Regions from separate parts of the Kitasatospora sp. NPDC051853 genome, predicted to be linked through region 4. Evidence: riboswitches for the same ligand, from Rfam matches in the RefSeq annotation. Region 4 holds a riboswitch; each other region holds the start of a gene.
What was found. A riboswitch is a leader RNA that binds a small molecule or an ion and turns the genes downstream of it on or off. The one in region 4 is predicted to bind cobalamin.
Positions count from the first base shown of each region.

Region 1 (3,922 bases), on a different contig from region 4:
TCCGGCAGGACGGTGGTGCTGCCGTCGCAGTTGCGCTGCGCGCCGCCGGCACCGGTCCCGTAACTGCCGTCCGCCGCACGGGGGTAGCCCGACCAGACCGCCTTCAGCAGGTCCACCGCGTCGTCGGCGTACTGCCACTTGGCCTCGCAGGAGGGCCAGCGCCCGGCCGAGTAGCTCCGCTCGTTGCCGACCCCCCAGGCCGACTGCCCGTACCCCGGCCCCAGGTCCGCCTCGACGAACCCCGGCAGCTTGCCGGTGATGTCGGCCGCCTTCTTGTAGTAGTAGCCGGCCGGCTTGGAGCCGGCGAAGTCACCGTAGGAGGCGTTGTAGAGCTCGTTCTGCAGTTCCACGTGCTGCCCGATGACCGTGCCGCGCGGCTTGCCCGAGCGGGCGGCCTGCTCCAGGTCGGCCAGCAGCTGGAAGACCGCCCGGGCGTTGGGCGAGGCGGCCGGGTCACGCTTGAGCAGGTCCTTGCCCAGATCGGCCGGCACCGGACGCGACGCCGGGGCCGACGCCAGGCCGGGCCCGGACGAGGCCGGGGCGGAGGTCGGGGCCGCTCCCGGCCCGTCCTCCGCGCCGCTGACCGCTATCACCGTCGCGCAGACGAGCGAGGCCGTCAGCGTCACGGCGCCCAGCGTCACAGCACCGCCGTGTCTGCCCCGCAGAGATATCACGGACTCCCCCTGACAACTCCTGATCATCCTTGACAGGGAGACAGTATCGGGGCCTGCGTGCGGATCTGACCCCAGGTCACACCGGTCAGCCCGCCTGCGAGAGAGCCCGCTTCTCCAGCGTCGAGCGCACCCGGGCGGCGAAGCCCGGTCCGGCGTCGGTGGCGACCTTGTCAGCGGTGATGCCGCCCTCCTTCGCCGAGCCCGCGGCCGTGAAGTACGCGAACCGGCCGAGCGAGCCGTGCGTGCTGGCGCACCCCACCTCCTGGCAGAAGTCCTTCATGCCTTCGACCTGGAGGCCCTTGAGCTGTCCGTTGACGTTGCCGGTCGCCGTCTCGGCCTGGAGCCGCTTGTCGAAGACCGCCACGCCGACCACCACGGCGCTGTCGTTCAGCACGTAGGTGGCCCGCACCACCTGCCGGCAGGCCTGGTTCTCGATCGCGTCCGCGAGCCCGCCGGTGATGGCGTGCCAGCACGGCGTGACCGTCGTCGCGCTGCGCCGGGTCCAGACGGCGCCGCCGAACTCGAGGGTCTCCTCGGGGAAGAACGCGGCCGGGTCCACGGGTGCCTTGTCCGTGCTCACGTCCCAGATGGCCTTGAGTGACGCGTCGTCACCGGCGAGCGGGGACGCCGGGTTCGGTACCGGCGCCTTGGTCGCCCCGGTGGTGGCCGTCGGGCTCACGCTGGAGCCGGTCTTGCCGGTCGAGGCCGTCCCGGTCGGCTGTGCGACCGGGTCGCCGCCCTTCGACACGGAGACCGCCACGGCGACCAGCCCGCCGACGACCGCGAGCGCGACCACGCCGAGCAGCAACCGCATCCGGGTCTTCCGCTTCGCGTCGTCCTGGGCCCGCTGCGCCATCGCGTCCCAGTCCGGTCCGCCGGCCGGCGGACCGTACCCCGGGTACTGCTGCTGGTACTGCGGATATCCCTGACCGGGCTGCTGCCCGTTGCCACCGTTCATGCCCACCCCATCACTCATGAGCGCAGATCCTAGGCCATGTGGAGAATCCGCGAACAGGGACGGCCTCGGCTCCCCGAACGGCCTCCTGCGGGGCCTCCGGCCATCACTCCGGGCCACCATCGCGCTACACGACACCACACAAGATGTGGGGTCCACCAAGCCAGCTAGCACTACATGTATGCTCGCTCTCGCTGTCGATGCAGGGGAACTCCGGTGGAAGTCCGGGACTGCCCCGCAACGGTGAGCGGCCGCCTCGACGACGGCCCGCGAGTCCGGTGACCTGCCGACGGTGTGCCACACGGCTTCCCCGCAGATGCCTTGGAGCACCGCAGTGACGTCCGGGCCTCGCGGGTGGGCCGGGGGGTGGATCGCGCGCGCCGTGACGGCGTCAGCGCCGTACTCCCCTGCGCCCAAGTCGGCCCGGCAGCCATGCCGACCGCCGCCGCCAGGAGAGAAGCGCCTTGACCATCGCTGCCTCAGTTGCCCTGCCCGCCCAGGGAACCGCCGAAGACCGGACCGAACCGGGGGCCGCCCTGCTCCGGCTCCTCACGGACCGCAGCGCCGACCTCCCCCAGGTGGACCCGGGCCACGTCGCGGCCGCTGCGCTGCGCGGCCGGCACGCCGGTTCGGACTTCGCCGAGCTGCGCGGGCTGGCCGTGGAGGCTGCCGCCTCGATGATCGCCGAGGACCCGCAGTACTCGAAGCTGGCGGCCCGGCTGCTGGCGCTGGAGATCCAGGACGAGGCCGTCTCGCAGGGCGCCGTCTCCTTCTCCGCCTCGATCGCCGTCGGCCACGCCGAGGGCCTGATCGGTGACGTCACCGCGGCCTTCGTGGCCAAGCACGCGGCCGCCTTCGACGGTCTGGTCGACCGCTCCGGCGACGACCGCTTCGAGTACTTCGGCCTGCGCACCGTGCAGTCCCGCTACCTGCTGCGCCACCCGATCACCCGTCAGGTGATCGAGACCCCGCAGCACTTCCTGCTCCGGGTCGCGGCGGGCCTGGCGGTCGGCGACACCGAGGAGTCGGTGGCCGAGGTGGCCGGGCTCTACCGCCTGATGAGCCGTCTGGAGTACCTGACCAGCTCCCCGACGCTGTTCAACTCCGGCACCAAGCACCCGCAGATGTCCTCCTGCTACCTGCTGGACTCGCCGCTGGACAACCTGGACTCGATCTACAACCGGTACGCCCAGATCGCCCGGCTCTCCAAGCACGCCGGCGGCATCGGCCTGTCCTACTCCCGGATCCGCTCGCGCGGCAGCCTGATCCGCGGCACCAACGGCAAGTCCAACGGCATCGTCCCGTTCCTGCGCACCCTGGACTCCTCGGTCGCCGCGGTGAACCAGGGCGGCCGCCGCAAGGGCGCGGCCTGCGTCTACCTGGAGACCTGGCACGCGGACATCGAGGAGTTCCTGGAGCTCCGCGACAACACCGGCGAGGAGGCCCGCCGGACCCACAACCTCAACCTGGCCCACTGGATCCCGGACGAGTTCATGCGCCGGGTGAACGCCAACGCCGACTGGTCGCTGTTCTCCCCGGCCGACGTGCCCGAGCTGGTCGACCTCTGGGGCGCCGAGTTCGACGAGGCCTACCTCAAGGCCGAGCAGGCCGGCAAGGCCGTCCGCACCATCCCGGCGCAGACCCTGTACGCCCGGATGATGCGCACCCTGGCGCAGACCGGCAACGGCTGGATGACCTTCAAGGACGCCTCCAACCGGGCCGCCAACCAGACCGCGCTGCCCGGCCGGGTGGTCCACTCCTCGAACCTCTGCACCGAGATCATCGAGGTCACCGACGACTCCGAGACCGCCGTCTGCAACCTCGGCTCGGTCAACCTGGGCGCCCACGTCGCCGCGGGTGCCACCGTCGCCGACCTGCTCAACGCGATGGACTGGGAGCGGCTGGACGCCACCGTGCGCACCGCCGTGACCTTCCTGGACCGGGTCATCGACATCAACTTCTACCCGACCACCGAGGCGGGCACCTCCAACTCCCGCTGGCGGCCGGTCGGCCTCGGTGTGATGGGTCTCCAGGACGTCTTCTTCCAGCTCCGCCTGGACTTCGACTCCGCCGAGGCCAAGCAGCTCTCCACGCTGATCGCCGAGCGCATCATGCTCACCGCCTACGAGCGCTCCAGCGAGCTGGCCGAGCAGTTCGGCAAGCACGAGGCGTACGGCGAGACCCGGGCCGCCCGCGGCCAGCTGCACATCGACCACTTCGGCGTCACCCCCGCGTGGGCCGACCGCTGGGACGCGCTGCGCGCCCGGATCGCCGAGACCGGCCTGCGCAACTC
Region 1 covers NZ_JBITBY010000011.1:252,376-256,297, forward strand. Annotated here, with positions in the region: gene ACIA8O_RS29950 (glycoside hydrolase family 26 protein) at 1-626, opposite strand, end outside; gene ACIA8O_RS29955 (hypothetical protein) at 760-1,650, opposite strand; cobalamin riboswitch at 1,794-1,935, shown strand; gene ACIA8O_RS29960 (ribonucleoside-diphosphate reductase subunit alpha) at 2,094-3,922, shown strand, end outside.
Region 1: it holds a riboswitch for cobalamin, as region 4 does, so the genes downstream of both, ACIA8O_RS29960 (ribonucleoside-diphosphate reductase subunit alpha) here and metE (5-methyltetrahydropteroyltriglutamate--homocysteine S-methyltransferase) in region 4, are expected to answer to the same signal.

Region 2 (3,922 bases), on a different contig from region 4:
GAAGGGGAAGCCGCAGACCCGGGGCTACCGCAAGGCGCAGCAGCAGGCAGCGAAGCTGCACAAGAAGGTAGCCAGACAGCGCCAGGACACCGGCCGCAAGTGGGCGAAGAGCGTGGTCCGCGACTTCGATCACATCGCCGTGGAGGACTTCCGTCCGAAGTTCCTCGCCAGGACCACCATGGCCAGGAAGGCGTCCGACGCCGCGATCGGCGCGACCAAAACGGCGCTGATCGAGATGGCCCGCAAGCACGGCCGTACCGTGCACCTGGTCCACCCCGCGCACACCACGATGGACTGCGCGCACTGCGGAGCGAGAGCCAAGCACCGCCTACCTCTTTCGATGAGAACGTATACGTGCACCGCCTGCGGAGTCTCCTCACCGAGAGACAAGAACTCCGCTCGCGTGATGCTCGTCCGGGCTGGTCTCAACCCGGCTGGTGTTGATCTTCTAAGCCCTGCCCGTCGCTGACGGTCAGGCTGAGTGAGCCAGGAATCCCCGTCCTTCAGGGTGGGGAGGATGTCAATTCGTCCTCCGGGCCTCGGCTACCGCCTGGGCCATCTGTTCCATCGTCAGGTCATGCGTGGTCCTTGCAGAGATCCGATGGTTCGTCACCCGGTACATGTCCGATCCCGTGGCCAGCACGTCGACCCACTCCCCGGCGGGGTGGCCGCAGCGCCGTTCGCAGCCGGACCAGTGCACCGGCAGCCCGGGCACCCCGGCGGTCTCCAACGCCCGGGCGGCGTCCGCCCGTACGTCCGCGAGCGACTTGGCGCAGCCCGGCGCGCCGGTGCAGGCGGTGGCCAGCTCCCAGGGCGAACCGGGCGTCAGGCGCAGCCCGGCGGCGGCCAGTTCGCCGACCGCCGTCGCCCCGGGGAGTACGACGCTGCGCCACGGGGTGATCCGCAGCTCTCCGGCGCAGGCCCCGGCCAGCGCCCGCCACTGGGCGGCGGTCACGCTGCCGAAGCGGGTGCCGGCCACGACCCCGCCGCCGAACGGTCCCAACTCGGGGGCGCCGCCCGCGAAGACGGGCAGCGGCTCGGCGCCCGGGTCGAGCAGCTGGGCGGCCTCCCGGACGAACCAGGCCTTCACCCCAGCCGCTCGTACCGCCGTCAGGAACTCCTCGGCGGCGGCCAGCGCGGCGGCGGGAGCGGTCCCGGGGGCGACCCGGCGGGCGGTGGCGGCCCGGCCGAGGCGCAGCAGCGCGCCGCCGCCGGGCGTTGCGATCAAGGTCACATCGGCGTCCAGGGAGGCCACGTCGCCGCGGCCGTCGTCCAGGACGAAGAGGAACAGTCCGGCCAGTCCGGCGGCCGGCGGGCTGGCGCACAGCAGCGCGTCCAACTCCCGCGCCCAGGCCCGGACGTCGGCGCTGCCGAGCCCGTCCAGCCCGGAGAGCGGCGAGGCGATGACGTTGCGGACCCGCTCGTGGGTCTCGGAGGGCAGCAGCCCGGCAGCCCGCAGCAGGGCACCGAGCTCGGCCCCGGCGTCCTCGGCCAGGCCCCGCAGCTGGACGTTGCCGCGCGAGGTCAGCTCCAGCCGCCCGTCGCCGAGCCGCTCGGCCGCGTCGGCCAGGGCGAGGGCCTGAGCGGCCGTCAGCAGGCCGCCGGGAAGCCGGACCCGGGCCAACGCCCCGTCGTCGGCCCGGTGCAGCCGCAGCGCTCCCGGGCAGGCGTCACCCCGGTCGCGGTCGGGCCCGGAGGCGGCCTCCCGCCCGGCTGCGGAGGCACCGCCCCGGTCGCGGTCGGACGCGCCGGGGCGTGACTCGGCGACGGGCGGCGTGGGTGGCATGGCCGCGAGCATACCCACGTTCCGCCGGTTTGCTCCTGTCCGCTGCGTCACGTCCGCGCGACCCTCCGTCCCCGGCGGCACGGCCCGCTCTCCCCGACCACCCGACCCTCCGTCCACCCTCCCGTCCTCCCCCGCCCGCACCGGTGATCACCTGACAGACCTTCGGGACCCTGGTCCGCAACCCGGGCGCACCCCGTACGATGCTCCCCGGGTGGGCGCACAGCCCAGCCAACGCCAGCGACGGCGCTATGGGGAGGAAACCGGTGCGAATCCGGTGCGGTCCCGCCACTGTGACCACGGTTCGGCCGTGGGAGCCAGGAACTCCTGCCGTCCTCACACCAGCCCGGGGCGCGGACCCCGAGGAAGGCTCCGCCGTGCCCGTGCGCCGTACACCAGCGCTCCGTCGCGCCGCCGTCTCCTCGTGCCCGCCGCCGTCCCGGCGTGAAGTCACGGCCGGGAGGGCCTCCGCATGATCCTGCTCCTCTCCACCTCCGACACCGACCTGTTGAGCGCCCGCGCCTCGAACGGTCCGGTCCCGTACCGGCTGGGGAACCCGGCCCGGCTCGGGGTGGACGACCTGCCCGCGCTGCTGGAGGGCACCGACCTGGTCGTCGTCCGGCTGCTCGGCGGCCGCCGGGCCTGGCAGGAGGGCCTGGACGCGCTGCTCGCCGGGCCGCGCCCGGTGGTGGTGCTGACGGGCGAACAGGCCCCGGACGCCCAGCTGATGGAGCTCTCCACGGTGCCCGCCGGCCTGGCCGCCGAGGCGCACGCCTACCTGGCGCACGGCGGCCCGGCCAACCTGGCCGAGCTCGGCGCCTTCCTCTCCGACACCGTGCTGCTCACCGGCCACGGCTTCGCGGCGCCCGCCTCCGCGCCCGCCTGGGGCCCGTTGGAGCGTCAGGCGGCCGACAACGACGGCCCGCTGGTGACGGTGCTCTACTACCGCGCCCACCACATGAGCGGGAACACCGCCTTCGTGGAGATCCTCTGCCAGGCGATCGAGGCCACGGGCGCCCGGGCGAAGGCGATCTACTGCGCGACCCTGCGCGGCGCCGAGCCGGAGCTGCTGGCCGAGCTGGCGCAGGCCGACGCGCTGGTCACCACCGTGCTGGCGGCCGGCGGCACCCGCCCGGCCGACGCGCAGGCCGGCGGCGACGAGGAGGCCTGGGACGCCGGCGCGCTGGCCGCGCTGGACCGCCCGATCCTCCAGGCGCTCTGCCTGACCTGGTCCCGCGAGCAGTGGGAGGCCAGCGACGACGGCCTCTCCCCGCTGGACACCGCGACCCAGATCGCCGTGCCGGAGTTCGACGGCCGCCTGATCACCGTGCCGTTCTCCTTCAAGGAGCTGGACCAGGACGGCCTGACCGTCTACGCGGCGGACGCCGAGCGGGCCGCCCGGGTGGCGGGCATCGCGGTCGCCCACGCGAGGCTGCGTCACGTCCCGGCCGCCGAGCGGCGGTTGGCCCTGGTGCTCTCCGCGTACCCGACCAAGCACGCCCGGGTGGGCAACGCGGTCGGCCTGGACACCCCGGCCTCGGCGATGCGGCTGATGGCCCGGCTGCGCGCCGAGGGCATGGACATCGGCACCGACGTCCCCGGCCTGGACCTCACCGGCGACGGGCACGAGGGCGACGAGCTGATCCACGCGCTGATCGCGGCCGGCGGCTACGACCAGGACTGGCTGACGGAGGACCAGCTCGCCCGCAACCCGGTCCGCATCCCGGCCGCCGACTACCGCCGCTGGTACGCCGAGCTGCCGCAGGGTCTGCGCGAGCAGGTCGAGGAGCACTGGGGCCCGGCCCCCGGCAACCTCTACGTGGACCACTCGCAGAACCCGGACGGCGACATCGTGCTGGCCGCGATCCGCTCCGGCAACCTCCTCGTGCTGATCCAGCCGCCGCGCGGCTTCGGCGAGAACCCGGTCGCGATCTACCACGACCCGGACCTGCCGCCGAGCCACCACTACCTGGCCGCCTACCGCTGGATCGAGGCCGCGCAGGCCGACGGCGGCTTCGGCGCCCACGCCGTGGTCCACCTCGGCAAGCACGGCAACCTGGAGTGGCTGCCCGGCAAGACCGCCGCGCTGTCCGCCGAGTGCGGGCCGGACGCGGTGCTCGGCAACCTGCCGCTGGTCTA
Region 2 covers NZ_JBITBY010000007.1:27,241-31,162, reverse strand. Annotated here, with positions in the region: gene ACIA8O_RS20595 (RNA-guided endonuclease InsQ/TnpB family protein) at 1-469, shown strand, start outside; gene ACIA8O_RS20590 (cobalamin biosynthesis protein CobG) at 521-1,798, opposite strand; cobalamin riboswitch at 2,011-2,133, shown strand; gene cobN (cobaltochelatase subunit CobN) at 2,256-3,922, shown strand, end outside.
Region 2: it holds a riboswitch for cobalamin, as region 4 does, so the genes downstream of both, cobN (cobaltochelatase subunit CobN) here and metE (5-methyltetrahydropteroyltriglutamate--homocysteine S-methyltransferase) in region 4, are expected to answer to the same signal.

Region 3 (3,922 bases), on a different contig from region 4:
TTCGGCGGCGGCGGGGGCGGCGCCCCAGTGCATCGGGACGACGTGGTCCTGCTGGAGCTCGGCGAGGACGGTCTCCAGGACGGGGCGGGGCACCGGCAGGAGCTTGGCGACCGGCTTCACCTGGCTCTGCCAGCGGCCGTCCACGCACTGGCGCAGGCACTTCTCCAGGGCGTCCTGACGGTTGGTCACCAGGACGAAGGCGCGGAGGGTGAGGCCGAGCACCTGGGCGAGTTCCCAGGACTGCTCGGGGTCACCGGGCCAACTGCCGGTCAGTTCGGCCTGCTCGTAGGTGCGCGGGGCGACGCCGATCCGGCGGGCGGCCTGCTCCTGGGTGAGCTCCCGGGCCACCCGGAAGTCGCGCAGGCTCGACGGGGCGGTGCCCATCAGCTGGACGGGCGGGCACCAGAGGGCGCGGGCCAGGGCGATGAACTCGGTCTCGTCCGGGCGGTACTCCCCGCTCTCCCAGCCGATCACGTGGGTGGGCAGCAGCCGCACGCCGTGGGCGGCCATGCCGGCCGCGACCTGCTCGGGCGTCAGCCCGAGGCCCACCCGGTGGGCCCTCGCGGCGGCGGGTGAGAACGGGACCGGCGTGGGGGTGGGCGGTCTTCGGCGCATGCCCAGACCGTAGGTGCGGGTCGGCTGCCGCCTGCACCCGCTGAACGCACGAACCGGCTTCCCGGGCCCGCCCGTCCGCCTGGAGGTTCCTACCACTACTGACGGATGATCACCCAGGACCGGTAGGAGGTAACGACGGCGAGGAGCGACGCCGGGGCGCGGGGAACTGCGCGCTTCGGGAGGCGGTCCACCGGCAACTGAACCGCCGTCAGCCGGTTGCAGGTGCTGCCGTTCCCCTGCGCGCAGTTCCTCGCGCCCCTGAGGTCGCTGCCCTGCCGCGCCGGTTGCCTCAGTGCATCTTGCCGAAGAGTTCCTCGATGGTGGCCGGGGTGGGGAGTTCGCCGTTGGGGGTGAGGCGGTCGACCGTGGTGGGGAGGTGGGTGGCGAGGGTGTCGGCGGCCTGGTCGGGGGTGATGCCGGCGTTGCGGGCGAGCATCTCGAGTTCGCCGGGTGGGAGGGCGGCGGCGAGTTCGGGACCGGTGACGGGGTGGTTGTCGCCGGTGCCGACCCAGGAGCGGGCCTGGGAGCCGAGGCCGCCCTCCGTCAGCTGTTGGAGCAGGGCGCCGAGCCCGTTGCCCCGCCCGGCGCCGTTCGCGGCGAGCGAGCCGAGCAGGATGGAGAGGAGGTTCCCCGCACTGCCGTTCCCGCCGCCGCTGCCGCCGAGCAGACCGCTGAGGAGTTTGCCGAGATCGGTCATCGCCGTCCCTCTGTTCTTCCGGGTCCGGTGCGGCAGCACTGCCGCGCCACGGCCAGCCTCGCCCTGCCGGGGGTACGCCGCACGGTGGGGCGGACAACCGTGTGACCAAGCCCTCCGCGCCCGTTGTTGACGGCCGGTCGAGGGGCGTGGTGGGATCTTTCAGCCAATCGGAGGCAAGGAGAGGAAGCCGGTGCGAATCCGGCGCGGTCCCGCCACTGTCACCGGGGAGCACGCTCGATCCATGGTCACGACGGCCCGCCCAGGCGGCTGTTGGAAGGCCCGAGGGTGTGTCCGACCCGGAAGCCAGGAGACTCTCGCCCCCGCTACGTCGATCCAGGGCGCGGACCCTGAGTGAGGACACGCACTGATGCCGCCTGCCCGGAGCCACGCCGACTCGCCCGCACCGTGCGCCGTCTGACCCCCTTTCTGCTGGGCGCCGCCGCCGGCTACCTGGCGGACGCCCGCTTCGGCGATCCCCGGCGCGGCCATCCGGTGGCGCTGTTCGGCTCGGCCGCGACGGGGCTGGAGCGCCGGATCTGGCGCGACGACCGGGCGGTGGGGGCCGCGTACACCGCCGCCTGTGTGGGGACGGTCGCCGCCGGGGCCGCGCTGGCCGGGCGTGCCGTGCGCCGCAGCCCCGTCGCCACCGCCGCACTGGCTGCGGCCGCCACCTTCACCGTGCTGGGCGGGAGTTCGCTGGCCCGGGAGGCCCGGACCATCGGGGCCTCGCTGGAGGCCGGGGACCTGACGGCGGCCCGGGAGCGGCTGCCGCACCTGTGCGGGCGGGACCCGAGCGGGCTGGACGGGCAGCAGATCGCCCGGGCCGTGGTGGAGTCGGTGGCGGAGAACACCGCCGACGCGGTGGTGAACGCGCTCACCTGGGGGGCCCTGGCCGGGACGCCCGGGCTGCTGGCGTTCCGGGCGGTGAACACCCTGGACGCGATGGTGGGGCACCGCTCGGCGCGGTACCTGCGGTTCGGCTGGGCCTCGGCGCGGCTGGACGACGTGGCGGGCTGGCCCGGGGCGCGGCTGACCGCGCTGCTGACGGTGGCGGCCGCGCCGGAGCCGGGGACGGCCTGGCGGGTGTGGCGGCGTGACGGTTCGTCACACCCGAGCCCGAACGCCGGGCAGGCGGAGTCGGCCTTCGCGGGCGCCCTGGGGGTGCGCCTCGGGGGCACGCTGCAGTACGGGGAGCGCGTGGAGCACCGACCGGTGCTCGGGGCCGAGTTGCGCCCCGTGGGCGTGCGGGACATCGAACGGGCCTGCGCCCTGTCGCGCCGGGTCGGCGCGCTGGCGCTGGGCGTCGCGCTGGTCGGACGGGCCGTCATCTCCGGTGCGGGCCGGAAGAGCCGTAAGGGGAGGACAACGTGAGCAACGCGCTGCTGGTGGCCGGGACCACCTCGGACGCCGGGAAGAGCGTCGTGACCGCGGGCATCTGCCGCTGGCTGGCCCGGCAGGGGGTGCGGGTCGCCCCGTTCAAGGCGCAGAACATGTCGCTGAACTCCTTCGTCACCGCCGACGGCGCCGAGATCGGCCGGGCCCAGGCGATGCAGGCGCAGGCCGCCCGGGTGGAGCCGGAGGCGGCGATGAACCCGGTGCTGCTCAAGCCGGGGGCGGACGCGCGCAGCCAGGTGGTGCTGCTGGGCAAGCCGGTGGCCGAGGTCGGCGCGCTGGACTACCGGGAGCGCAAGCCGTACCTGCTGGAGCGCTCGCTGGAGTGCCTGGCGGACCTGCGCAGCCGGTACGAGGTGGTGGTCTGCGAGGGCGCCGGCTCGCCGGCCGAGATCAACCTGCGGGACCGGGACATCGCCAACATGGGCCTGGCCACGGCGGCGAAGCTGCCGGTGGTGGTGGTCGGCGACATCGACCGGGGCGGGGTCTTCGCCGCGATGTACGGGACCCTGGCGCTGCTCTCGGCCGAGGACCAGGCGCTGGTGGCGGGCTGGTTCGTCAACAAGTTCCGCGGCGACGCGCGGCTGCTGGAGCCGGGGCTGAGGATGCTGCACGACCTGACGGGCCGTCCGGTGCTGGGCACCCTGCCGATGCTGCCGGGCCTGTGGCTGGACGCCGAGGACTCGCTGGACCTGACCACGGTGGTGGACCGGGGCGCGGTGCGCGGGCCGGTCGGCCGGGACGTGCTGCGGGTGGCCGTGGTGCGCTTCCCGCGGCTGTCGAACTTCACCGACCTGGACGCGCTGGCCCAGGAGCCGGGCGTGCTGGTGCGCTGGGCGACCCGGGCCGAGGAGCTGGCCGACGCGGACCTGGTGGTGCTGCCCGGTACCCGGGCCACCGTGGCGGACCTGGCCTGGCTGCGCGAGCGGGGCCTGGAGCCGGTGCTGCGCGAGCGGGTGGCGGCGGGCCTGCCGGTGCTCGGGGTCTGCGGCGGGTACCAGATGCTCGGCCGGGAGATCGAGGACGAGGTGGAGTCCAAGGCCGGGCGGGTGGACGGCCTGGGACTGCTGCCGACCCGGGTGGTGTTCGGCCGGGAGAAGGTGCTGGCCCGGCCGGTCGGCGAGGCCTTCGGCGAGCGGGTGGAGGGGTACGAGATCCACCACGGCGTGGTGACCGTGGAGGACAACGCCGAGCCCTTCCTGGACGGCTGCCGGGTCG
Region 3 covers NZ_JBITBY010000013.1:27,329-31,250, forward strand. Annotated here, with positions in the region: gene ACIA8O_RS31765 (helix-turn-helix domain-containing protein) at 1-615, opposite strand, end outside; gene ACIA8O_RS31770 (YidB family protein) at 905-1,351, opposite strand; cobalamin riboswitch at 1,492-1,626, shown strand; gene ACIA8O_RS31775 (cobalamin biosynthesis protein) at 1,718-2,683, shown strand; gene ACIA8O_RS31780 (cobyric acid synthase) at 2,680-3,922, shown strand, end outside.
Region 3: it holds a riboswitch for cobalamin, as region 4 does, so the genes downstream of both, ACIA8O_RS31775 (cobalamin biosynthesis protein) here and metE (5-methyltetrahydropteroyltriglutamate--homocysteine S-methyltransferase) in region 4, are expected to answer to the same signal.

Region 4 (3,922 bases):
CGGCGTAGCACATGTGGGTGTGGACCTGGGTGTCGGCGCGGACGCCCGAGGTGGTGAGGCGGAACGCCTCGGTGGCCCACGCCAGGTAGCCGGCCCGGTCGGCGGCGCGCAGCGGCAGGGTCTCGCGCAGGGCGGGCTCGTCCACCTGGACGACCGCGGCCCCGGCGGCCTCCAGGTCGGTGACCTCGTCGCGCAGGGCGAGGGCGACCTGGCGGGCGGTGTCGCCGAGCGGCTGGTCGTCGCGGACGAAGGACCAGGCGAGCATGGTGACCGGGCCGGTGAGCATGCCCTTGACCGGACGGTCCGTCAGGGACTGGGCGTAGCGCTGCCAGTCGACGGTCATCGGGGCGGGCCGGGAGATGTCGCCGGCCAGCACCGGGGGCCGGACGTACCGGGTGCCGTAGGACTGCACCCAGCCGTGCTGGGTGGCGAGGTAGCCGGTGAGCTGCTCGGCGAAGTACTGGACCATGTCGTTGCGTTCGGGCTCGCCGTGCACCAGGACGTCCAGGCCGGCCTTCTCCTGGTACTCGATCACCTCGCGGACCTCGGCCTCCATCCGCTCCCGGTAGGCCGCCGCGTCGATCCGCCCGGCCCGCAAGTCAGCCCGGGCAAGCCGAAGTTCAGCGGTCTGCGGGAAGGAGCCGATGGTGGTGGTCGGCAGCACGGGCAGGGCCAGCCGGGCCCGCTGCGCCGCCGCCCGCTCGGGGTAGGCCTGGCCGCGTCGTGCGTCGGCCTCGGTGGTGGCCGCGACCCGGGCCCGGACGGCCGGGTCGCGGGTGATCGGGGAGCCGGCCCGGGACGCCAGGTCGGCGCGGTTGGCGGCGAGTTGGGGCGCGATGGTGTCCGTGCCCTCCCGCAGGCCCCGGGCGAGCAGGGCCGCCTCGGCGGTCTTCTGCCGGGCGAAGGCCAGCCAGCGGGCGATCTGCGGGTCCAGCTCGCGCTCGGCGGTGGCGTCCAGCGGGACGTGCAGCAGCGAGCAGGACGGCGCGACGTCCACCCGGTCGGCCAGGCCGAGCAGGGTGGCCAGGGTGGCGAGCGACTTCTCCAGGTCGTTGACCCAGACGTTGCGCCCGTCCACCACCCCGGCCACCAGCCGCTTGCCGGGCAGCCCGCCGACGGCCGCGAGGTCCGCCAGGTTGGCCGCGGCGGGCCCGGTGAAGTCCAGGCCGACCCCCTCCACCGGGGCCTTGGCGAGCACCTTCAGCGCCTCGCCGGCCCGGTCGAAGTAGGTGGCGACCAGGATCTTCGGACGGTCGGTGAGGGCGCCGAGGTCGCGGAACACCCGGGTGGCGGCGTTGAGTTCGGCCGGGGTGCGGTCCTGGACCAGGGCGGGCTCGTCCAGCTGGACCCACTCGGCACCGGCCGACTTGAGCTCGGCCAGCAGCTGGGCGTAGACCGGCAGCAGCCGGTCGAGCAGGGTGATCGGCTGGAAGCCGGCGGACACGCCGGGGGCCGGCTTGGCCAGCAGCAGGTAGGTCAGCGGGCCGACCAGGACCGGGCGGCCCCGGTGGCCGAGCCCGATCGCCTCGCGCAGCTCGCCGACCGCCTTGGCGGAGTCGGCGGTGAAGACCGTGTCCGGTCCCAACTCGGGCACCAGATAGTGGTAGTTGGTGTCGAACCACTTGGTCATCTCCAGCGGCGCGACCTCCTGGGTGCCGCGGGCCATGGCGAAGTAGCCGTCCAGCGAGTCGGCCTCGACGGCGGCGCGGTGGCGGGGCGGGATCGCGCCGACGGCCACCGTGGTGTCCAGGACGTGGTCGTAGAACGAGAAGTCCCCGGTGGGGACTTCGGTGATGCCGGCTCCGGCGAGGCGGCGCCAGTTGGCGCACCGCAGTTCGGCGGCGGTGGAGCGGAGGGCGGCGGCGCTGACGGTGCCCTTCCAGTAGCCCTCGACCGCCTTCTTGAGCTCACGGTCCGGCCCCTGCCGGGGGTAACCGTAAACGGTGACCTGCGAGGCGGTGGTGCTGGTGGTCACGGAGACTCTCCTTCGCGAGTCGCGCTGCGATCCCGGGAGGGCGCGCGGGCGAGGAGGTGTGACAGCGCGGACGCGGCACCAGGATGTGCCCGTCCGTTCCGCCGACCCGCCCACGAGGTCACCGAGATCACCGCGTGCGGGGTGCACACGGGCAGTGGCAGGTCTTCGGACTCGCGGGCACATCCGTCCTGGACAGGGCGGACACCTAGTGGCCGTCGCTTCCCGGGCCCGTCACGGGCCCAGTGCGTGTGACGGCGGTCGTTCCCACTCACCGCTGCGGGGCAGTCCCGGACTGGCCAGATGAAAGGCGTCACCGGGTTCCCTCTTACGACGCACCTGACAGGCTGTCAGGGCGAACCGACTGCGGTTCCCACCCTAGGCCCCCGCGCCGGTCCTGTCCCGCACGTCCGCATGCCGGAAGCGGATTCGAGACGGGGCCCGGGACCACGGTCCCGGGCCGGGGCGGTCCCCGGAGCACGTTCCCGGGCGCCATCTCGTCCTCGCCGGCGACGGATTGACGGTGCGTCGGATGATCCTCTGGGAGGGCGCCGGGACGAGGTCCGGCGCCCGAACCGGAGGGGCCCGACGATGAACGAGCACGCACCGCAGCACGCACCGCAGCACCACCGCCAGACCCGCCGCACCACCCGCCGAGGGGTGGCCGCCGCCGTCACCGCCGCGACCGCCACCGCCGTACTGGCCGGGGTCCTGGCACCGGCCGAGGCCTTCGCCGGCCCACGGCGGGACGTCGTGCAGCAGCGCCTCGACGCGCTGGTGAAGGACGACGGGATGCCCGCCGCCCTGGCCACCGTGAAGGGCCGCGACGGCCGCAGCCGCAGCTACACCGCCGGTGTCGGCGACGTCGTCACCAAGGCCAAGGTGCCGGTGGACGGGCAGGTACGGATCGGCAGCAACACCAAGGCGTTCACCGCCGTGGTGGTCCTCCAGCTGGTCGCCGAGGGCAAGGTCGGCCTGGACGCCGCCGTCGACACCTACCTGCCGGGCCTGGTGCGCGGGGAGGGCATCGACGGCCGGAAGATCACGGTCCGTCAGCTGCTCCAGCACACCAGCGGCCTGCCCGAGTACGTGAACCAGGGCGCCGTCCTGAGCGACCCCGGGCGCTACTACGAGCCGCGCGAACTCCTGGACGCCGCGCTGGCCCAGAAGGCCCACTTCGCCCCCGGCACCCAGTGGGAGTACAACAACACCAACTACCTGCTGGCGGGCCTGATCATCCAGAAGGTCACCGGGCGCCCGCTCGGCGAGGAGGTCACCAAGCGGGTGATCGACCGGATCGGCCTGCGCCACACCTCCTTCCCCGCCCCCGGGGACAGGACGATCCACGAGGCCCACCCCAAGGGCTACCAGCGCACCGCCGACGGCTCGCTGCGCGACTACACCGAGCTGGACCCGTCCTGGGGCTGGGCAGCCGGCGCCGTCGTGTCGACCAACAGCGACGTCAACCGGTTCTACGGCGCACTCCTGACGGGCCGTCTGCTGCCCGCGGCCCAGCTGGCCGAGATGCGCACCACCGTCCCCGCCGAGGCGATCGGCCCCGGCGCCCGCTACGGGCTCGGGCTGGTCAGCCGCCCGCTCTCCTGCGGCGGCCTCGCCTGGGGCCACGGCGGGGCGATCCCGGGCTTCGAGACCGTCGGTGGCGTCACCGAGGACGGACGCGCCGTCAACGTCGCGGTGACCACCATCCCGGCCCCCGAGACCGCGAAGCGCGTGGAGCAGGTGGTGGACGCGGCGCTCTGCCGCTGACCCCCGCCCACGGCACAGTTCCCCCGCACCAGTGGAGTCCTGATGAACCAACAAGCCCTGCAGCGGCTGCGGTACGCCGTGACGGCGACCGCCGCCGTCGGGCTCGCCCTGACCGCCTTCGCCCCGGCACCGGCCGAGGCCTCCGCCGGGCCGCGCCCGGACGTCGTGCAGCAGCGCCTCGAC
Region 4 covers NZ_JBITBY010000017.1:46,891-50,812, reverse strand. Annotated here, with positions in the region: gene metE (5-methyltetrahydropteroyltriglutamate--homocysteine S-methyltransferase) at 1-1,975, opposite strand, end outside; cobalamin riboswitch at 2,114-2,352, opposite strand; gene ACIA8O_RS36330 (serine hydrolase domain-containing protein) at 2,564-3,739, shown strand; gene ACIA8O_RS36325 (serine hydrolase domain-containing protein) at 3,782-3,922, shown strand, end outside.